One region of the Shinella sp. BE166 genome, then DNA from elsewhere that is predicted to be linked to it. Evidence: riboswitches for the same ligand, from Rfam matches in the RefSeq annotation. Region 1 holds a riboswitch; each other region holds the start of a gene.
The links. A riboswitch is a leader RNA that binds a small molecule or an ion and turns the genes downstream of it on or off. The one in region 1 is predicted to bind cobalamin.
Positions count from the first base shown of each region.

Region 2: another riboswitch for cobalamin. It lies ahead of bluB (5,6-dimethylbenzimidazole synthase); the one in region 1 lies ahead of J2Y63_RS10130 (ABC transporter substrate-binding protein).
Region 3: another riboswitch for cobalamin. It lies ahead of J2Y63_RS16755 (CbtB domain-containing protein); the one in region 1 lies ahead of J2Y63_RS10130 (ABC transporter substrate-binding protein).
Region 4: another riboswitch for cobalamin. It lies ahead of J2Y63_RS19365 (aromatic ring-hydroxylating oxygenase subunit alpha); the one in region 1 lies ahead of J2Y63_RS10130 (ABC transporter substrate-binding protein).

Region 1 is NZ_JBPEHL010000003.1:590,432-595,981, reverse strand. Features, by position in the region: gene J2Y63_RS10140 (ABC transporter ATP-binding protein) at 1-682, opposite strand, end outside; gene J2Y63_RS10135 (FecCD family ABC transporter permease) at 679-1,686, opposite strand; gene J2Y63_RS10130 (ABC transporter substrate-binding protein) at 1,704-2,744, opposite strand; cobalamin riboswitch at 2,899-3,129, opposite strand; gene J2Y63_RS10125 (MurR/RpiR family transcriptional regulator) at 3,156-4,010, opposite strand; gene J2Y63_RS10120 (polyamine ABC transporter substrate-binding protein) at 4,066-5,136, opposite strand; gene J2Y63_RS10115 (ABC transporter ATP-binding protein) at 5,298-5,550, shown strand, end outside.
Region 2 is NZ_JBPEHL010000006.1:216,279-221,828, reverse strand. Features, by position in the region: gene J2Y63_RS17450 (DUF2865 domain-containing protein) at 1-994, shown strand, start outside; gene bluB (5,6-dimethylbenzimidazole synthase) at 987-1,679, opposite strand; cobalamin riboswitch at 1,725-1,946, opposite strand; gene J2Y63_RS17440 (diguanylate cyclase domain-containing protein) at 2,008-3,519, opposite strand; gene J2Y63_RS17435 (TolB family protein) at 3,650-4,477, opposite strand; gene J2Y63_RS17430 (hypothetical protein) at 4,492-4,818, opposite strand; gene J2Y63_RS17425 (NAD+ synthase) at 4,821-5,550, opposite strand, start outside.
Region 3 is NZ_JBPEHL010000006.1:77,939-83,488, forward strand. Features, by position in the region: gene J2Y63_RS16750 (peptidoglycan-binding domain-containing protein) at 1-1,016, shown strand, start outside; cobalamin riboswitch at 1,088-1,456, shown strand; gene J2Y63_RS16755 (CbtB domain-containing protein) at 1,504-1,680, shown strand; gene J2Y63_RS16760 (CbtA family protein) at 1,693-2,481, shown strand; gene cobU (bifunctional adenosylcobinamide kinase/adenosylcobinamide-phosphate guanylyltransferase) at 2,483-3,007, shown strand; gene cobW (cobalamin biosynthesis protein CobW) at 3,011-4,060, shown strand; gene cobN (cobaltochelatase subunit CobN) at 4,325-5,550, shown strand, end outside.
Region 4 is NZ_JBPEHL010000007.1:244,437-249,986, reverse strand. Features, by position in the region: gene J2Y63_RS19385 (FAD-binding oxidoreductase) at 1-577, opposite strand, end outside; gene J2Y63_RS19380 (L-threonylcarbamoyladenylate synthase) at 588-1,562, opposite strand; gene J2Y63_RS19375 (diguanylate cyclase domain-containing protein) at 1,719-2,774, shown strand; gene J2Y63_RS19370 (DUF6656 family protein) at 2,771-3,376, opposite strand; cobalamin riboswitch at 3,677-3,906, shown strand; gene J2Y63_RS19365 (aromatic ring-hydroxylating oxygenase subunit alpha) at 4,015-5,259, shown strand; gene J2Y63_RS19360 (2Fe-2S iron-sulfur cluster-binding protein) at 5,261-5,550, shown strand, end outside.

The DNA of each region.
Region 1 (5,550 bases):
GGCGCTGCGGCTCCAGCACCTTGGCGGGCGTGCCGAGCGCCACGATGCGGCCGCCCTGCATGACGGCGATGCGGTCGCAAAACATGGCGGCGTGGTTGAGGTCGTGCAGGGCCGCGACCACGGTGAGGTCCTGTTCGCGTACGAGCTGGAGCAGGCCGATCTGGTGGCCGATGTCGAGATGGTTGGTCGGCTCGTCGAGCAGCAGGATCGGCGATTGCTGCGCGAGCGCGCGGGCAACGTGCAGCCGCTGCCGCTCGCCACCGGAGAGCGTGTGCCAGAGCCGCCCGGCGAAATGCGCCATGTCGACCTCCTCAAGCGCACGATCGACGATCGCGTCGTCGGCCTTCGACCACGGCGTCAGCGCGCCGAGATGCGGCGTGCGGCCGAGCTCGACTGCCTGGCGGGCGGTGATGCGCTCCGTCGTCTCCGCCTGCTGCTCGACGAAGGCGATGCGCTGGGCGATCTCGCGCCGGCCATGCGCCTGCAAGGGCTTGCCGCCGAGCAGGACGTCGCCGCGCTGCGGCTTGCGGATGCCGGCGATCAGCGCCATCAGGCTGGTCTTGCCGGAACCGTTCGGGCCGATGATACCGAGGAACTCGCCGGGGCGCACGACGAGCGACACATCCGACAGGATGGTCGTGCCACCGGCCGACCAGAAGAGACCATTTGCCGAGAGCGTCATAGCGCCGATCTCCGCTGGCTGAGGATGAGGGCGAAGGCCGGTGCGCCGAACAGCGCCGTGATGACGCCGATGGGCAGGACCTGGCCGGGAATGATGATGCGTGACAGCACGTCCGCCGCGATCATGAAGATGGCGCCGATGAGCGCGGAAGCCGGCAGCAGCAGGCCGTGGCGCACGCCGACGACCATGCGCGCGGCATGCGGAATGACGAGGCCGACGAAGCCAATCGAGCCGACGATGGAGACCATGGTCGCCGTCATCAGGGCGGAGATGGCGATCAGCACGATATAGACGCGACGCACCGGAATGCCGAGCGAGGCGGCCGATTCCGTGCCGAAGGTGAAGGCGTCGAGCGCGCGGGCATGCCACAGGCAGACAAGAAGGCCGAGGATCGCCACCGGCAGCGCGAGCCAGACATCCGGCCAGCGCACGCCGGAGAGATTGCCGAGCAGCCAGAACATGATGCCGCGCGCCTGTTCGGCGCTCGCGGCCTTGGTGACGATGAAGGAGGTGAGCGCATTGAAGAGCTGCGAGCCGGCGATGCCGGCAAGGATGATCGCGCCGGTGCCCCGCCCTGCCCGCACGGCAAGCGCGCTGACAAGGCCGAAGGCGAGGAGTGCGCCAAGAAATGCGCCGGCCGGCAGCGTCAAGGCGCCGGCGCCAATGCCAAGAATAGCGACGGAGACCGCGCCGGTGGACGCCCCCGCCGAAATGCCGAGGATATAGGGATCGGCCAGCGCATTGCGCAGCAGCGATTGCAGGATGACGCCGCAGAGTGCCAGCGCCGAGCCGCAGCAGGCGGCAACCACCGCCCGGCTCAGCCGGTAATTCCAGATGATGCCCTCGTCGATCGGCTCGATCGCGTGCCCCGTCTGCCAGAGGCGGTTCGCGACCGTCTTCGCAACGATATCGAGCGGTATCGCCGTCTCGCCGACGGCTGCCCCGACGCCGAGCGCGACGACCAGTAGGACGAGCGCCGCGAATGCGGCGCCCGTGCGGAACAAGAGGGGGCGTTCCGCTATCACTTCGCCAGACCAGCCTTTTCAATGGCGTCGGCAAGCTGTTCGATGCCCTCGATCGTACGGATCGTGGGGTTCATCGCCTGCGCGTCCATATCGAAGACATGGTTGTTCTTGACGGCCGGCATCAGGCTTGCCACCGGGTCCGTCTTCAGGAAGTCGAGCTTTGCCTCGAGGCTGTCGAGCGGATAGCGGCGGCGCTCCATCGAGCCGGCCACGATGATCGTCGGTCCCGATTTGGCGATCGTTTCCCAGCCGACCATCGGCCACTCGTCATCGGTCTTGATGATGTTGTCGATGCCCAAGGCCGACATGATGTAGCCGGGCGCACCGTTCTTGCCGGCGACATACGGATCGGAATCAGCCGCGCTGGAGAACCAGAACACGGCCGACAACTTGCCATCCGCAGCCGCGACCTTGGCGCGGGCGGCCGCCTCGCGCGCCTTCAGTTCGGCAACAACCTCTTCGCCCTTGTCCTGCACGTTGTAGATTTGCGCCAGTTCGCGCACTTCCTGATAGACGAGGTCCATCGTGAAGACCTGATGGCGCACGCCGTCGCTTGCTGCGCTGTTCTCCTTGCCGACGCAGTCGGAAGGGGATGTGTAAACCGGAATGCCGAGCTCCTCGAACTGTTCGGGCTTGGCGACCACGCCTTCCGGGCCGATCTGCCATTGGAACTGGACCGTGACGATATCCGGCTTCTTGCCGAGCACGCTCTCGAAGCTCGGGTCATTGTCCGCAAGACGGTCGATCTTGGCGTTGACCTCTTCATAGCCCTTCAGAACGGGGCCGACCCAGAGCGCGGTGCCGACCACGCGGTCGGCAAGACCCAGCATGTAGAGAATTTCGGTCGAGCTCTGGCCGACAGAAACGGTCTGCGTCGGTGCCTTCTGGAAGGTGACCGGACGGCCGCAATTCTGCAGCGTCAGCGGATACTGCGTCTCGGCAGCCGAGGCGGCATAGGCTGAAAGCAGAAGCGCCGTAGAGCCGGCGACGAGCGAGAGCAGCGATGCGGACCGCACGGCCGCAGAAAACAGGGTCATGTATTTCTCCCGGGTGAATGAAAGCGTGCGGCCTCAGCCGACGCGCCGAAGGGGGCGGATCGATCGCGGGCGGGAGAAAACGAGGGAAGGTCTGCCGGGTACGGCAGGCAGATTCGTCATGGCGTCTCCGTTCCGGGCATCCCCGCCCGTGACTTGGATTGTTGCTATGACGGCAGGTCTCCTGGCTCACGGATATCTGCTGCCTGTCTGCCTTCCCGCGGAAAACCGCAGTGGCATGACGCGAAACGCGTCCGAGGACAGGCGGCAATCCGCCTACAGTTGCGGGGGCAGCCACGGAATGGGTCCCTGTTGGGTCGTCCGTACCGTGTTCCCTATTAATCCCCTGGGAGTCATCCTTCAGGGAACCGTCATCCCATCCTTAGTCCCCGGCAGTCGGCAGCGTCAAGGCGCTCAGCTCTCGAAATCCCCGAAGACGTCCTGAAGGCGGGTCAGCGTGTCGACGCGCTCGCTCACAGCCTCGCCCATCACGACGATGATGTTGGAGAGCATAAGGTCCATGACGGCGGTCATGGTGGCCGCGCCATCCCAAAGAGGTCCGTGCGAACCCGGCACGATGAGGCAGATGTCCGAGACCTCCGGCCCCCAGGGGCAAAACTCGTCCGTGAGCAGCACGACCTTGACGCCGGCGCGCCGTGCTTCCAGTGCCAGAGGCCGCGCCTTGGCGGCAAAACGGCGCACGTCGTGCAGGAAGAGCAGGCGCCCCTCGACGGAGCCGTCCAGCAGTTCGGAATAGGTGCCGTTCAGCCCGTCGACGAATTGCACGCGAGGCCGCGTATAGGAAAGCTGGCTCGCGAAATACTGCGCGATGCCGCGCACGTTCTGGTAGGCGGCGACATAGATCTCCGTTGCGCCGACCAGCGCATCGATCGTCTGCTGCCATTCCGGCGCATTGGTGATTTCGTAGATCTGGCCGAGATTGTCGATCTGCTGCTGGATGAGGCCCGCGAGAAGTTTTCCTTCCTTGCGGTCCTGCTCCAGCCGGTCGACCTGGCCCTTGACCTGCCAGGCGGGGTTGGAGCTGCCGCGGCGCAATTCGCCCTTAAGCTCGTCGAGGCCGTCAAAACCCATGCGGCGGAGATACCGCCCGACGGTCATCGGGGAAAGTTCCAGCCGCTGGGCGATGGAGCGCGCCGTCTCGAAGGGCAGATCGGCGATGTTGCGCTCGATATAGTTGGCGATCAGCTTGTCGGATTTGGACCGCCGGAGGTCGTCGGACTGAACGAGCTTCAGAATGCGTTTCGACACGTCGCCCTTCCCCAAAAAGACCGCCCGTCCGAAGACGGGCGGGATAGTCACGCCATTACTGCGCCGTCTTCACCCGCGTCCAGACACGGTCGAGCTGGCGGAGCGCCGGGCCAAGATCCTCGAAGATCTGGAGACGCGCCATGGTCTCGGCCGGCGGATTGATCTCCTTGCTATTCTTGATCTTTTCCGGGGTCAATTCCCGCGCCGGCACGTTGGCCGTGCCATTGGTCTGCTGCGAGACATTGAGCGCCGCGATCTCCGGCCGCGTGTAGAACTGGAGGAATTTGACGGCGTTCTCCTTGTTCGGCGCGCTCTTCAGCACGCAGACGTCCTCCTGGTACATGGTCCCGCCTTCTTCCGGGATCACGTAGCCGAGATCCTTCTCGTCGGCGAAGACATCGACCATGGCGCCGACGAAGAAATGGCCGGCCGCAACATCGCCGGATTGCACCATCGGCCGCGTGTCATAGGTGAAGGCCGCGACATAGGGCTTCATGGCGATGATCGTTTCCGCCGCCTGCTGCAATTGGGCCGGATCGGTTGAGTTGATCTTGTGGCCGTTCAGCATGAGGCCGACGGCGAGCACCTCGCGCATGTCGTCGAGCAAGGTGAATTTCAGGCCCTTGGCCTTGACGGTCTCGATCAGGTCCTTCCAACCGGTGACGTCCTTGCCGAGGATCGTGCGGTTATAGAAGATGCCGACCGAACCCCAGGCATAGGGCAGGCAATATTCGCCCTTCGGGTCGCTTTTCGCGCGCAGGAAGGCGGGGTCGATGTTCTTGAACCCCTCATAGGTGTTGATGTCGGTCTTTTCGAGCAGGTCCAGCTTGGCCATGATGTCGTGCATGTGCACGGACGGGAAGACGATGTCGTAACCCGTCGCACCACCCTGGATTTTTGCCAGCATTTCCTCGTTGGAGGAATAGGTCGAGAGGTTGACCTTGATCTGGGTCTCCTCCTCGAACTTCTTCAGAACCTCCGGATTGATGTATTCGCCCCAGTTGTAGATGTTGAGTTCGGCGGCACTTGCAACGCCCGCCATGGCCACGAGGGCGGCAAGCGAGAGAGCGGTCTGGCGCGTCCATGCGCGAAGGCCGGATGCGCCGGCATTGGAAATTTTGATCATCGATAGTCTCCTCTGGTGGTTGGCCCGTCGTGGCCCGGCGCTTTCCTTTGCGCCGCCTGTTCCTGTCCCGGCTTCTTTCGGCCGTTGACTTGGATGAGCAAATGGTATCCAGATATCTAAATCGCACAAGCGTTATTTTTATAACATAATGGGGAACGACGATGCGAGATTCCATAGTCCGCCTGGAGAAGGCGGCGAAGGCCTTTGCCACGCCCGAAGGCCAGACCGTGACGGCGCTCGATGCGATCGACCTCGATGTCAGCCGCAACGAATTCCTGACGCTGCTCGGCCCGTCGGGCTGCGGCAAGACCACGCTGCTCCAGGCGATCAGCGGTTTCGTCGAGCTCGATGCCGGCCGCATCCTGATCGACGGCGAGGATATGACGGACCGCCCGCCCTATCGCCGCCCGGTCA
Region 2 (5,550 bases), on a different contig from region 1:
GAACCTGCCCAAGGTGGTGGTCGATACGGCGAGCGCGCGCAAATATGCCGGTGCCATCGCCCGCCAGAACATCCAGCTTCGCAAGGCCAAGAGCGACCAGCGCCGGCTCGGCTGCTCGGGCGGCAGCATCATCGTCGTCGGCGGCGCCAATGCGGCGGCCTGCGACACGCTCTCGACGGTCATCGGCAAGATGGAGCGCAACCTCGACATCCTTGACAAGAAGCGCCGCGAATTTGCCGGCGGCACCTCGTCGCAGGGCAAGCGCACCCGCCTGACCGCGCTGCTCGCAAGCAACGGCTGCAATGACGAAGCGAAGGTGGTGCCGATTGCGGCGACCGAAACGCTGCGCACGCTCGATGAAAAACGCACGCTCCCGCTCGGCACCACGCCGGAGGGCAGCGAGCGCCTGCAACTGCGCTCGCTCGGCGGCGGCTCCGGCCATGGCAACCTGCGCACCGTCTGCGTGCGCACCTGCGACGGCGGCTTCTTCCCGATCTCGTCGGGCGCAACCCCGCTCGATTTCCGCCGCGACCAGCAGGTTTGCGCGATGATGTGCCCCGAGACGCAGACCGAACTGTTCTACCAGTCGATGACGAACGGCCAGGAGACGGACCAGATGACCTCAACGGTCACCGGCCGGCCCTATTACGAAATGCCGAACGCCTTCTCCTATCGCACGCGCGACCTCTCCAAGCCCGGCGCCTGCGGCTGCAACCTCTCGGCCTATTACCAAGAGATGATCAAGCGCGAGAAGGCGCTGAAGGGCAACGAGACAGCGAACACCGGCAGGGATAGCGACGAGCAAGGCGGCTCGATCACCACCATCCACACGCTGCCGAAGAAGGACGAGACGCCGGCCAAGCTGCCGGTGAAGGTCGAGGAACGCGACTACGACCCGGCGAAGAGCAAGGTGCGCACGGTCGGTCCGGTTTTCCTGCCGGCCAACGAATCCGCCATCGACCTCGGCCGCCCGGCCGATGCCGGCGTCAACTGACGCCCGCGTCCGGCCAGCGCTCCTCAAACACCAGGTCCTCCAGCGGCAGGCGCTGCCGCCATCCCTTCACCGCAAGCTCCGGCTCGGCATAGAGGCGGTCGACCAGGCCGACGCAGAGCCAGGCGACGATCTCGACATGGTCTGGAATGCCGAGGATGTTTCGGATGTCGCTGTCGTGGAAGATGCTGACCCAGCCGACGCCCACCCCTTCCGCCCGCGCCGCAAGCCAGAGGTTCTGCACCGCACAGACCGTGGAATAGACATCCATGCGCGGATTGTGCGTGCGCCCCAGAACGACGGTCCCGCCGCGCGTCGGGTCGCAGGTGACGCAGATCGACAGCGGCGCCTTCAGGATGCCTTCGAGTTTCAACGCACGATACTGCGTCTGGCGGTCGCCGTCGAACATCGCCGCCGCTTCCGCATTCGCCTTCAGGAAGGCGGCATGCACCGCGCGCCGGGTCGCCTCGCTGCGCACCAGCAGAAAATTCCACGGCTGCATGAAGCCGACCGAGGGCGCGCTGTGGGCGGCGTGCAGCAGGCGGCCCACGAGATCGTTCGGCAAGGGATCGGGCAGAAACTGGTCGCGCACGTCGCGGCGCGTTTCGATGGCATGGTAGACGGCGGCCTTGTCCTCGCTGGAAAAGGCGCCCGCCCCGACCAGACGGTCGCACGGTTCGGCTCGCATCGTCATCTCCCCAACAATGCGCACAACCTTCCGCCGTCCGCGCGGTTCGGTCAATCTTGCCAGGCCGGTCTTCTGACTTCGGGTCACGCGCCCCGCACCTGCCTTCCCGGTTGAACAACCAGTGGCAAAAGCCTGAATCGATTCAAGCTTTTACGGTGCGAACCATCCCCGTCACAGCGCTGGGCACGTTCCGGACTTGAGGCTCTCGCCCGCACCGGATTCCCGATTCTCCTGCGAAACGCAGGCACCTGACGGAAACGATATGCGCATGGCTTGGCGGCGCGATCAAGCCTGCCCGCGCCGCGCACCGGCCTGTCAGCGCCCTATATCAGGCCGCGCGCGCCTCGCCGGCCTCGATAATCATCTCCTGGCCGACATGATCCGCATGGACGGCGCGGTTTCGGCCGGCGTTCTTGGCGGCGTAGAGCGCAGCATCCGCCATCACCATCACGTCATGCACGGAGCCGCCGTGCTGCGGGAACTGCGCGATCCCGGCGCTGCCGCCGATGACCAGCAACTGGCCGTCATAGGCGATCGGCACCTGCGTATCGCGCACGAGGCTGCCGGCAAGCTCCAGCAGAGCCTCGTGGCTTCGCTCGCCGGTGAGGAGCACGGAGAATTCGTCGCCGCCGAGGCGGGCGACACAGCCCTGCTTGCCGATACGATCGGAAAACCGCCGGGCGACGGCCTGGAGCACGGCGTCACCGGCCGCATGGCCATGCCGGTCGTTGACCGCCTTGAACTTGTCGAGGTCGAGCGCGAGAATGGCGAAGGGCTTGGTCTCGCCCCTGCGGATGGCGCGGCGCACCTCCTCGTCGAAGCCGCTGCGGTTCTTCAGCCCCGTCAGCGTGTCATGCCGCGCGAGGAAGGCGTTTTTCGCCTCGCTGCGCTGGAGCGCCTTGATGAGGGCAGAGAAGCGCAGCGTGACGAAGAGCATGACGCCGGCGAAGACCAGCACGAACATCGCGATCTGCGGCAGCGCCGAGCGCCAGACGAAGGAGCCCGGCATATTCGGCCGCCAGGAGGCGACCATGGGATTGTAGGCATCGGCGCCGACCGGCGTCATTACCAGCCCCGGCTCCTGCGTCACGATGGGGGTAAAGCCGAGATCGTGCACGCCGAGTCGTCGCTCGGTGTTCGCCAGCATCTTTTTCGAGACCGGCTTGACGGTGATGAGCAGTGTCGGCTCCAGCCGGTGGGCCGGGATATAGAGCGACTTCGGAACGACGGCCTGCACGACGACGATGCTCATGACGCGGTCGATGAGGCGCATGCCGGTGACATGGATTTCCGGCAGCGCCGGGGTCAGGAGGTCGGGATCCTCCTTCGCGCGCGCCACCTGCCAGCCGCCGCGGTCCGGCGAGAGCGCCTCACGATACTTGCGCTCGGCCTTGTGGGTGAGATCGCTCACCCAATGCAGCTTTTCGCGCGCCTTGCTCTCGGAAACCTTTTCCCCGCGATAAACGCCGAGCACCTTTTCGCCGTCCGGCGAAGCGAAGATCATCCAGGAGAAACCGAAGTCGGACCACATCCAGTCACGCAGCTGGTCCCGCACGAAGGCGTCGCCCGGCATGCCATCGGCCAGTTCGTTGAAGCTCTTGTCCCAGAAGGAAAGCTGGCTCTGGTACTGCACGACCTGGTCGATCTGGTGGCCGAACTCGTTGCGCACCAGCGTGCGCTCGGTCTCGGCAACGAAACTGTCGGCCCGCTCGATCGCGTAATCGAGCACGAGGTAATTGGCGGCGCCGAACAGCAGCACGATCATCACGGCCGCCGTCCGGATCACCAAACCAACACCGCGTCGCCGTGTCGCGCGGCTTTCTTCCGCTTTGCTCGTCATCTCTGCCCCTGCCTGTCCCCCGCCCGGTTTTCCGGACATTGTTGAACAAAGGCTACAGGCAAGACGGCAAAAATCGCTTAAGCGGGCTGGTGAGCAAAAACTTAACTTGCGCTCACCGGATATCGGGAGATCAGGCGGCCGGCGCGTAGCGCACGAAGGCGAATTTTTCGCCGTCCGGCGCCCAGTTCGGCACGTTCATCGTGCCCTGCCCGCCGAAAAGCTCGAAAAGGACGCGCGCATTGCCGCCATCCATGTCCATCAGGCGCAGGCGCACGCTAAGATCGCGCGGATGGTCGAAGACATCGCCATCATAGGAAAGCACCAGCAAGTGCCGGCCATCGGGCGAAGGATGCGGGAACCAGTCGCCATAGGGGCTGTCGGTGATGCGCGTCGGCTCGCTGCCATTTGGCCGCACCCGCCAGATCTGCATGCGGCCGGTGCGGCTGGAATTGAAATAGATCCAGTCGCCATCCGCCGAATAATCCGGCCCGTCATTGCGCCCCTCGCCAAATGTCAGCCGACGCTCCTCGCCGCCGGCGACCGGGATCGTGTAGATATCGAAGAGATCGTCGCGGATGCCGCAATAGGCGAACGTCGCCCCATCCGGCGACCAGCCATGCCAATAGGACGGCAGGTTCGGAGTCACCAGCCGCGGCGTCCCGCCTTCCGCCGGCAGCACATAGATCGCCGACTTGCCGAATTCCACCTTGTCGCTGATCGCCAGCAACGTGCCATCGGGCGAAAGCCCATGATCGTTGTTGCAAAGCGTTGCAAACCCGGTGTCGATCTGCACCGGTTCGCCGCCGTCGACTGAAAGGCGATACAGCGACCCGTCACCGTTGATGACCAGGAAACGCCCATCCCGCGAAAAATTCGGCGCCTCGACAAGCCGCTCCGTCTGCCAGACAATCCGCGTTTCGCCGGTGACAATGTTGTGGATTTCGACGGAACTGCGCATGATTTCTCCTGCCGTTATCGCTGCTCATCCACCGCCGGCAACAGCTTCCGGCAGATCGATTGCATCAGCACGACATTGCTCTGGTCGCGCCAAGTCGAAACGAAACCCCAGACCAACAACAAAAGGATGCAGGTAAAGGCCACGCCGACGATGACAAGGCTGCCGGTCGCAAGGCCGTAGATGCCGAACACTGCCGGTGTTGCGAAATAGGCGACCTGCGCCGAAACCTGCCGGCCGGCCGACATGTCGCTCAGCGACCACAACCGGATGAGCCTGATTTCCTCCGTCGTGAAATCCGGGCGGTTTTCATCACCGCCCGGCTCGCTGGAGCGCGCCTCCATGTTCAGCCCCGATCCCGGAACCGGTTGGTGATCGGGTAGCGGCGGTCGCGGCCGAAGTTCTTCTTGGTGATCTTCACGCCCGGCGCCGACTGGCGGCGCTTGTATTCGGCGATGTAGAGCAGGTGCTCGATGCGATGCACCGTCGCCACGTCATGGCCGTGCGAGACGATCTCCTCGGTGCTCATCTCCTTTTCGACGAGGCATTCGAGGATGTCGTCGAGCACCGGATAGGGCGGCAGCGAATCCTGGTCGGTCTGGTTGGGGCGCAGCTCGGCCGACGGCGCCTTGTCGATGATGTTCTTCGGGATCACCTCGCCCGTCGGGCCGAGCGCACCCGGCGGCGTATGTTCGTTGCGCCAGCGCGACAGCGCGTAGACCTGCATCTTGTAAAGGTCCTTGATGGGATTGAAGCCACCGTTCATGTCACCGTAGAGCGTGGCGTAACCGACCGACATTTCCGACTTGTTGCCGGTGGTGACGACCATCGAGCCGAACTTGTTGGAGACGGCCATGAGGATCGTGCCGCGCGTGCGGCTCTGCAGGTTTTCTTCCGTGATGCCCTCTTCCGTGCCTTCGAAAAGTTCCGAAAGCGAGGAGAGGAAGCCGCTCACCGGCGCCTCGATCGGCACGATGTCATAGCGGCAGCCGAGCAGCTTGGCGCAATCGGCCGCGTCCTTTAGCGAATCCTTCGAGGTATAGCGGTAGGGCAGCATGATGCAGCGCACCCGCTCC
Region 3 (5,550 bases), on a different contig from region 1:
AGGCCGAAGAGGCTGCGGCCGCGCAGAAGGCGCGGGCCGAAGAGGAAGCCACCGCCCGCCGCGAGGCCGAAGCCAAGCGCATCGAGACCGAGAAGGCCGCGGCCGAAGAAAAGGCCCGCATCCAGGAAGAGGCCGCCGCCGCGCGCAAGCTTGCGGAAGAAAAGGCCGCGGAAGTGGAGAAGCTGAAGGCCGAAGCGGCACGCGCTGCGGCGGATGCCGAGGCCAAGGCTGCGGAAGCCGCCCGCCTTGCCGAAGAGGCTGAAAAACGCGCCGAAGAGGCTGCTGAAGCCGCAAAGCAGGCGGACACCGACAATGCCGAAGCCGAGGGGGCCGACACCGGCGAAGCCGCGACCGCCACCCGCGAAACCGAGACAAAGGACGCCGAGCGCAAGGACCGCGGCCTCGCCATCGAGCGCGCCGACGACGCGAAGAAGCGCGAGGAAGAGACCTTCGAGAAGGCCGTGCTCGGCGGCACGCAGGAATCGTTCCAGGCCTATCTCGACGAATATCCGAATGGTCGTTTCGTTGGGGATGCCCGCGAACGGCTCGCAGCTCTTGCCGATACCAAGCGCGAGGAGGCCGTGACGCCGAAACAGGAAACCGAGACGGCCATTATCGACACCGAGCGCCAGGCCATCGAGGAGCGGCCGATCGTCGATCCCCGCGAGGCCTATATGGACCGGTCGATTCGCGTGCAGGCCCAGCGTTTCCTGAGCGCGCTCGGCTACAATACCTACGGCGTCGACGGCGTCTTCGGCCCGCGCACCCGCTCGGCGATCGCCGCCTGGCAGGGTTCTTCCGGCTATCGCGCCGATGGCTACCTGTCGCGTCCGCAATACCGCGCGCTGCGGCAGGCCGCGCAATATGCCGAGGCTCGCCAGAACCGCCAACGCCGCTACCAGCAGGACTATGACGTGCTCGAAGGCCCGGTCGACGGGTACTATGAAGAGCGCGAATACCGCGGCGACAGCTACTACAACGATGGCGGCGGTCTGGTGATCATTCCGGGCTATTGAGCGGGCGACGGCGGTTTCAGCACAGGCGATGCCGCTGCCGATCGATTGACTTGCGCGATGCGGAAGCATAATCATCCGGATTATTGGATGGTTCCCGGGTCCGGAAACGGATCGGGGAGTAAATGGGAATGTGACGCGGCGGACCCAAATAGGGCGCTGCAATCACGGCCGACCCCGCGACTGTAGAGTGGCGAGGGACGTTCATCTGGAGGGCAGGATCTGCGTGCGGGAGGAAGCAATGGTGCTTCAGGCCGTGCCGGGGAAACCAGCCGGAAAAGCCACTGGGTGGCATCGCGATAAGCCGGGGCCGGACGCCTCTCTGTCTACGAATCGTCCACCCTTTTGCGATGCTTTTGCCCGGGAAGGTGAGAATGTTCCGCAGGCGTTGAAAAACGCCGGACGCCGCGAGCCAGGAGACCTGCCAGCCGATGAGGGCATTTCGCCCGACCTGGGGAGGGGCTTCCCCAACGCCTGCACGGAGGTTGTCATGGCTGTTTCTTCAACGTCTTCTGTTACCCTTTCCGCAAACGACCGCCTTGTTGCCGGCGTTTTCGCGCTTCTGATCGGCGCTTTCTTGGTGTTCGGCGCGGGCCTCGCGAATTCGGCCGTGCTGCACGACACGGCGCACGACACCCGTCACTCCTACGGCTTTCCCTGCCACTAAGGAGTTTTTGACATGATCGTTCGTTATCTCCTGGCCGCCCTGGTGGCCGGGCTGTTCTCCGGCGTGCTCATGACAGCCGCCCAGGAGGCGCGAGTCGTGCCGCTCATTCTCCATGCGGAGGAATTCGAGGGCGGCGGCGAAACCGCGCCGGCCACCGAAGGCACCACGCCCTCCACCGATGGCGCCACCCAGACGCAGGAGCATTCGTCGCTCGGCGACGTCCTTCTGGATGTGGCTTCGTCCTTCTCGCCGATCTCCGTCGCCTACGCCCATGAGGGCGAAGAGCACGAAGAGGGCGGCATCATGTTCGGCATGAGCCGGTTCTCCGGCACGCTGCTGGCAAACCTCGTGACCGGCTCGGGCTTTGCCCTGCTGCTCGCCGGCTTCAGCCTCGTTTCCGGCCATCCGATCACGGTGGCGAACGGTGCGCTGTGGGGTGCAGCCGGCTGGCTTGCCGTGCACATGCTGCCGGCCATCGGCCTGCCGCCGGAACTTCCGGGCTTCCCGGCCGCCGATCTCGGCGACCGCCAGGTCTGGTGGGTTGCGACCATCGTGCTTTCGGCGGCGGGGCTTTACCTGCTCTTCCTCAAGGACGGCATCGTCGCCAAGATCGCCGGCATCGTGCTGATTGCGGCGCCGCAGGTCTACGGCGCGCCGCAGCCGGGCGACATTTCCAGCAATGTTCCGGCCGTTCTCGGCGCGGAGTTCGCCGTCGCGGCGCTGGCCACGACGCTGTTCTTCTGGATCGTGCTCGGCCTCTCGCTGGGTTTTGCCAACGAGAAGATCGCCAAGGCCGCCTGATATGGCACAGACATCGCCCGGAGCCGTCCTGGTTCTGGGCGGTGCGCGTTCCGGAAAATCCGCTTTTGCCGAAAGGCTGGTCGCCGAGACCGGCCTTTCGCGTCATTACATCGCCACCGGCCGCGCATGGGACGATGAGATGCGCCAGCGCATCGCCAAACACCGCGAGGATCGCGGCGACGGCTGGCAAACCCATGAGGAGCCGCTTGCGCTCGCCGCCCGTATCAGGGGTTTGGCACGAGCGGACCGGGCGATACTCGTCGATTGCCTGACGCTCTGGGTCACCAACCTGATGCTGGAGGAACGCGACATGGCCGCGGAATTTGCCGGCCTCGCGGAAGCGATCGACGGCGCGCCGGGCCGGCTGGTCTTCGTTTCCAACGAGGTCGGCCTCGGCATCGTGCCGGAAAACCGCATGGCGCGCGAATTCCGCGACCATGCCGGGCGGCTCCACCAGCAAGTGGCCGCCCTCGTGCCAGAAGTCTATTTCGTCGCGGCCGGATTGCCGCTGAAAATGAAGGGTTGAGTCATGCTGCAACAGAAAATCCCCGCCACCGTCATCACCGGCTTCCTCGGCGCGGGCAAGACGACGCTGATCCGCAACCTGCTGCAGAACGCCGGCGGAAAACGCATCGCGCTCATCATCAACGAGTTCGGCGATCTCGGCGTGGACGGCGACGTGCTGAAGGGTTGCGGTGCGGAAGCCTGCACCGAGGACGATATCATCGAACTCACCAACGGCTGTATCTGCTGCACCGTCGCGGACGATTTCATCCCCACCATGTCGAAGCTGCTGGAGCGCGAAAACCGCCCGGACCACATCGTCATCGAGACCTCCGGCCTCGCTTTGCCGCAGCCGCTCGTCGCCGCCTTCAACTGGCCGGAAATCAAGACGCAGGTGACGGTCGACGGTGTCATCACCGTGGTGGACAGCGCCGCCGTCGCCGCCGGGCGCTTTGCCGACGATCATGACAAGGTGGATGCTTTGCGCGTCGAGGACGACAACCTCGACCACGAAAGCCCGCTCGAAGAACTGTTCGAGGATCAGCTCACGGCCGCCGACCTCATCATTCTCAACAAGACGGACCTGATCGACGCCGCCGGCCTCCAGATCGTGCGCGACGAAGTCGCCTCCCGCACGGTTCGCAAGCCCACGATGATCGAGGCGAAGAACGGTGAAGTCGCCGCCGCCGTGCTGCTCGGCCTCGGCATCGGCACGGAAGACGACATCGCCAACCGCAAGTCGCACCATGAACTGGAGCATGAGAACGGCGAGGAGCACGACCACGACGAGTTCGACAGTTTTGTCGTGGAACTCGGTGCCATTGCCGACCCGGCCGTCTTCATCGAGCGCCTCAAGGGCGTGATCGCCGAACACGACGTGCTGCGCCTCAAGGGTTTTGCCGATGTGCCCGGCAAGCCGCTGCGCCTGCTTGTCCAGGCCGTCGGCAGCCGCATCGACAGCTATTTCGAACGCGCCTGGACGCCGGGCGAAAACCGCGGCACCCGCTTCGTCGTCATCGGCCTGCACGACATGGACGAAGCGGCCGTGCGCGCGGCCATCGCCGCGGCGGTGTGATTTCGGCATGAGGATGCAGCAGTCCCTCTCTTCGGCGCTTCGGGCGCGGTTTGCCGCGGCGGTGAATCCTCGGGTCAAGCCCGAGGATGACGGTGGGGAGGGGAGGCTGTCGGCCAATCGTGGGGTTCGTCTTCCAAGGGATGGTTCCCTGTGCTTGCGGAAGAGACGTCTCCATTCGGGCACGTCGTCTCGACACCCTCCGTCATCCTCGGGCTTGACCCGAGGACCCAACGCCACTGCACGCCGGCAATCGGGGGGCGCCGCATGCACCTCCTGCTAGCCCAGAAGGGAACCATCGCCGACGGCAAAGAGGCGATCGACCTCGGCCAGACGCCGGGCGACATCCTCTTCCTCTCCGCCGCCGATACCGAACTCGCTGCCATCGCCGCCGCCCATCGCGGGCGGAATACGCAAGCGCGGCTGCGCCTTGCCAGCCTCGCGACGCTCTCGCATCCGATGTCGGTCGATACCTATATCGATCGCACCGCGCGCCACGCCAAGCTCATCGTTATCCGTGCCCTCGGCGGTGCCAGCTATTTCCGCTACGTGCTGGAAGCCCTGCTGGCGACGGCGGTGGCCAATGGCATCACGCTCGTTGCACTGCCCGGCGACGATCGGCCGGACGAAGGCATCTTACCGTTCAACCGCATCGATGATGCGGACCGCCAACATCTCTGGGCCTATCTGAACGAGGGCGGGGCGGACAATGCCGAGCGCTTCCTCGCCTATGCCGATGCGCTGGTCTTCGGCGGCGAGAAGCCCGACGCCGCGACGCCGCTGGAGAAGGCCGGCATCTGGTGGCCGGGGCGGGGTGTCGTTGATATCGATGAATGGCGGAGAGTATCGGCTCCCATGGTGGTCCCACCAGGACTCGAACCCCCGACCGCTGCAATCTCCTTCTACCGCGCCTATGTCCAGAGCGGCGAGACACGTCCCGTTGAAATGTTGATCGAAGCACTGGCGGCCGAAGGCGTGCGCGCCTTGCCGCTCTTCGTCTCCAGCCTCAAGGAGCCGGCCTCCATCGAGACGGTGCGGGCGGCCTTCGCGGCAATCCAGCCGGAGGTCGTGCTGAATGCCACGAGTTTTGCCGTCTCCGCGCCGGGCGCCGGGCGCAAGCCGACGGTGCTCGACGAGACCGGCGCGCCGGTGCTGCAAGCCATTTTCTCCGGGTCGTCACGGGCGGCCTGGGAGGCGTCGGGGCAGGGCCTGACGGCCCGCGATCTCGGCATGAACGTCTCACTGCCGGAGGTGGATGGTCGCGTGCTCAGCCGCGCCGTCTCCTTCAAGGCGGCGGCGCGCTATGACGAGCGTGTCGAAACGAATATTGTCAGTCTTGATCCGGTGGAGGATCGCATCCGTTTCGTTGCGCGGCTTGCCGCCGGCTGGGCGCGGCTGCGGCGCGCAAAACCGGCTGAACGGCGCATCGCCATCGTTATGGCGAACTATCCGAACCGCGACGGCCGCCTCGGCAACGGCGTCGGCCTCGATAC
Region 4 (5,550 bases), on a different contig from region 1:
TGTCCTTCTTGAGGCGGCGCAGCCCGTTCCAGACCTCGCCGGTCGGCAGCACGACTTCCAGCCCGAGGCAGAGCTGGCGCATGTTGCCATAGGCGAGCACCGCGGTGCCGCCGGCATTGGTGGAAAGGTTGCCGCCGATCTGGCAGGAGCCTTCCGAGCCAAGCGACAGCGGAAACAGCCGGTCGACCGCCTCGGCCGCTTTCTGGATCTCCGCCAGCACCGCGCCGCCATCGGCGACGATGACATTGCCGACCGGATCGACATCGCGGATGCGGTTGAGGCGCGACAGCGACAGCACGACATCGGCTTCACCTTCGCGCGGCGCTGCACCGCCGACATGGCCGGTATTGCCGCCCTGGGGCACGATCGCCGTGCGTGTCTCGGTCGCGAGCGCAAGGATGGCGGAAACCTCGGCGACCGAACCGGGGCGCAGCACCAGCGGCGACGTGCCGTGGTAGAGCCCGCGGCTTTCGACGAGATAGGGCGCGATATCCCGGTCCTTGACAAGCGCATAGGCCGGGCCGGTGATGGCGGCGAAGCGGGCGATGAGATCGGGGGATAGCTTTGCCTGGACCATCGTGTTTCCTTTATCCGCGGGGTGCGGCGGCGCGCTGTAAACGGTCGTTGATCGCCTCGCCGAGGCCGGTCGAGGGGATCGGCGAAAAGGCGATGGCGGCAGCACCCGTCGCATCCGCCTGTTTCATATAGCCGAAGAGATTGGCGGCCGCCTCCGCGAGATCGCCGTCCGGGCTCAGATCCAGCACGAGCGTCGCGTCGGCCTCGCCGGGCAGCGGCGTGCCGCCGAAGCGGATCAGCACCTCGCCCGGCCGCACCTCGCGGGCATCGAGTCGCACGGGTGCATCGGGCGCATAATGCGAGGCGAGCATGCCCGGCGCCTCGATCGTCGCGCCGGCCTTGTCGTTGCGCAGCACCGGGCGGCCGGTAACGCGTTCGACCTCTGCGGCATCGAGCCCACCGGGGCGGAGCAGCCGGATCGTCTCGCCCTCGACCTTGAGGATGGTGGATTCGAGCCCCACGACGGCAGGCCCGGCATCCAGCACCAGCTCCAGCTTCGCGCCAAAATCCTCGGCGACATGACGGGCGGTGGTCGGGCTGATGCGCCCGGACGTATTGGCGCTCGGGGCCGCCAGCGGCCGGCCGAAGGCGGCGAGCAGCCGGCTCGAAAAACCCGTCGGTACGCGGATGCCGACGGTGTCCAGCCCGGCGCGGGCGAGTGGATGGATTGCGCTGTCCGGCCGGATCGGCAGCACCAGCGTCAGCGGGCCGGGCCAGAAGGCCTCGGCGATCTGCCGCGAGAGGGGATCGAAGATGGCATGCCGTTCCGCCATGGCTAGATCGGCCATGTGGCAGATCAGCGGATTGAAACGCGGCCGGCCCTTCATTTCATAGATGCGGGTGATGGCCAGCGGATTGGTGGCGTCGGCGGCGAGGCCATAGACCGTCTCGGTGGGAATGGCGACCGGCACGCCGCGGCTGAGCACCTCGCACGCCCGGGCAAGCCCTGCCTCCGGTTCCGTCCGCGTATCCACGATATCTGCCATCTCACCCTTCCGTCGCTCCCGGCCTCCTTTACCGTTCTTTGCCGCGAAATGCCAAGGGCCGGCGGTTTGCCTAAAATGCAAGCGACCCGATTAGAGCCACCGAAAGCGGGCGCTGTTACGAAGGGGTGAAAAGTCCCGCACACAGGTCCCGCATTGATGGCTCACAAGAAATCCTCGACGACCGATATCGCGCTCCGCGTTGCAACGGCCATGAAGCAGATGGGCATCGACGGCCTGCCGCGCAATTACGAGCTGGTCTACGAGGCCTATGCCGGTGCCAACCCGGATCTGGTGCGCGATTTCATCGCGCTCGGCAAATACAAGACGCAGGCCGCCCTCGACGAACTCGGGCGCAAGTACCTGCCGCACCAGCATGAGGCGAGCGTGCTGCAACGCTCCGCCGGTGCGATCAGCAGCGAGATGGGCAATTTCATGGAGCTGCTCAGCCAGGAGCGCTCGTCGCTGTCCGACTACGGCCGCCTGATCGGCGAGGCCTCGCAGGTCATCCGCAGTGCGGCGGGCGAGGGCGCGCTCGGCTCGTCGCTCGAAGCTTTGCAGCGGGCGACCGAGCTGCGTGTCACCCACACGGCGGAAATGGCGGAAAAGGTCGCCGCGCAGTCGGCCGTCATGGACGGCATCCAGAAGGAGATGGCGGAGTTCGAGGTGATGAAATTCGTCGATCCGCCGACCAAGCTCGGCAACCGCCGCGCCTTCAACAAGGCGCTCGCCCGCATCTATTCCAATCCGGACCTGCCGATGCTGTGCGGCGTCGCCGTCGCGGAGGTCGATGCCGACCGTCGCTTCTCACCCGCGCAGATAGAAGCCCTGTCCGAGCATCTCGTGAGCTTTTACGGCGGGCTGATCCGCCAGGTCTTCCCGGCCGGCGAGCTTGCCGTGCGCATCGATGGCCTGCGTTTCGGCTTTCTGTTCCACACCGCCGACGAAAGCGAAGCGACGCGGCTGATCGACCTGCTGCGTGCCGCCTTCCAGACGATGGCGCTGCGCGATCCGCGCACCGGCCGCAACCTCGGCCACCTGACCCTTTCGGCCGGTGTCTGCATGTCGGACCGCGCCGACAGCGCGCTCGACCTGTCGTCCGCCTGCGAGCGGGCGCTTGCGGAGGCTAAGGGCGCGGGCGGTGATCTCGTGATCGTCTACGGCCGCGGTGATGAAGTGCCGGCTGGCAAGGAATGGCTGCTCTATCGGGCCTAGATCGCGCGGATGATCTTGCGGAGCGCCTCGTCGCGCGCGCCGAGCATCAGCACGTTCTTCATGGCAAGGGCCGGGTCGTCCGTGCGAAAAATCACGCCGTTGCCGCGCACTTTGCGATCGATCCGCAGGCGGCCTTCCTCCTCGCCCGGCACGATGGCGACGGCGAAATACATGCGGCCCGGCTTCTGCGAAATGCCGGCGAAGAACTGCTCCTCGTCGCCGATGTCGGCAAAGAAGTTCGCCATGTAGAAGGCCCATTGCACGCTCTCGAATTCGGCAAAGCGCGAATTGGCGACGGTGATGTGGCAATAGCCGAGATGCGGCGTGTTGGCGAGCGTGCGGTGGAAGATCAGCTTTGGAAACTGGATCGAGCGGTGGAAGCTGTTGATGCGGTCGTGGGTGACCGTGCCCGCCCGTTCGAGCTTGCGGCCCGTGCGCTCGGCCACCTCCTGGTAGGTGAGGTAGCGCTTCTCGCTCGGCAGCCAGTCGAGGTTGCGATCGATGCGGCCGGTGCGCAGGAATTCCGTGTGCACGGCGGATTTGGGCGGGTTCGCGCGCTTGTAGGCGACGGCGTCGTAATATCGGAACTTCGTCTGCTGCACCTGGCGAGCACCCCATCCTAGCGCCTTGATCGCTGGGAAGTTTATGCAAACGACGTTAAACAATCCTTTCCGGTCCGCTCCCCATTCCTCGCAGGCAAGGGCACCGGGTCGCAATATGACAAGAGTATGATCGTGGGCAGCAAACTGCCGAGGGGATGGGCACCCTGCCGCAAAGCTAGGCATATCACCCTGACATATATGCAGAAATCTTGCCGCCCCGCTTTTTAACCACGCAAAAATCCTGTCGCCAAATCATGATGGCATGTCGTTTTTCGACATGTCGCGCGACGATTCTTGCGGTTAGATAAGCACACTCAAGGTGCCACGCTCCCGAAAGGAGCCTGGAGAATTGGGAAGCCGGTTAAAATCCGGCGCTGCCCCCGCAACGGTGTTGGAGCAAGACGCGGCATACGTCACTGGACGGGAGGTCTGGGAAGGCGCCGCGACGGTTCGAAGAGGAATGACCCGACAAGGTCATGCCACGCAGAACGCTCCTCAGCCCGGAAACCAGCCTGGAGAAACGATCGTGACTGGCTGCGGCGGGCGGCTGGGAAGCGTGCATTCGGTGCGGTTCGCTGCCCGGATGCCGTCTTCTTCCGTGCGCCTCAGCCCCAATTTAGATTATCCGAGGATCCGGCATGGACATTCGCAGCGACGTGCTCCGCAAGCTCAAGAACCGGCGCGATGGCTACAGCCTCGAGCAGGCCTTCTACATCGACCCCGACCATTACAAGCTCGACATGGAGACGATCTGGTATCGCGACTGGCTGTTCATCGGCCATGATTGCGAGATCCCCAAGGCCGGCAATTATTTCACCGTCCAGGTCGGCGATTATCCCGTCGTCATCACGCGCGACCGCAAGGGCACGGTGCGCGCGCTGCACAATTCCTGTCGCCACCGCGGCTCGCGCGTCTGCAACCAGCAGAAGGGAACGTCGGCAAAACTCGTCTGTCCCTATCACCAGTGGACCTACGAACTCGACGGCTCGCTGCTCTTCGCCCGCCACATGGCGGAGGATTTCGACAAGACGCAGCACAGCCTGAAGCCGATCCACTGCGAGACCGTCGGCGGCTACATCTTCATCTGCCTGGCCGACCAGGCGCCGGATTTCTCCGCCTTCCGCAACCTGGTCGAGCCCTATCTCGCCCGCCATCGTCTCGGCGAAACCAAGGTCGCCTTCGAAAGCACGATCATCGAGAAGGGCAACTGGAAGCTCGTCTGGGAAAACAACCGCGAGTGCTACCACTGCGCCGCCAATCATCCGGAACTCTGCCGCACCTATCCGGAAGCCCCTAGCGCCACCGGCGTGCAGGGCGCCAAGGACGATCCGGTGATCGCCGAGCACTGGGCGAAGTGCGAGGCGGTGGGCCTGCCGAGCGAGTTCAGGATGTCGCCGACGGGCCAGTTCCGCGCCGCGCGCATGCCGCTCATCCAGGACGCCGAGAGCTACACCATGTCCGGTGCGCGCGCCGTCCAGCGCCCGCTGTCGAGCGATGTGCTGGAAAGCCATATCGGCACGCTGCTGCTCTTCCACTATCCGACGACGTGGAACCATGTGCTGGCCGACCACGCCATCACCTTCCGCGTCATCCCGCTCGGCCCCGAGCTGACGCAGGTCACCACCAAGTGGCTCGTCAACAAGGATGCGGTGGAAGGCATCGACTATCGCCTCGACGAGCTCACCCATGTCTGGACCGAGACCAACGACCAGGATCGTCGGATCGTCGAGGAAAATGCCTTCGGCATCCGCTCGCCCGCCTACCAGCCCGGCCCCTATTCGCCGGAGGACGAGGGCGGCGTCATGCAGTTCGTCGAATGGTACGCCAACTTCATGATCGAACGGCTCGACGGCGCCAAAAAGCCGCTCTCGCGGGTGGCCTGACATGACGGTCGCGAGCCATTTCCACCATTTCGACGAACTCCATCCGTGGAACGATCGCCAGCACCTGCTGGAATGCATCGCCGTGACGGCGGAGACGACGGATGTGATGACCTTCACCTTCCGCTCGGATCGCGACAACTGGTTCCGCTATCTGCCGGGCCAGTTCGTCACGCTGGAACTGCCGGTGGCGCCGGACGATCCGGTGATGCGCACCTATACGCTGTCCTCGACGCCCTCGCGCCCCTTCGCCGTCTCCGTGACGGTGAAGGTGCAGAAGAACTCGATCGGCAC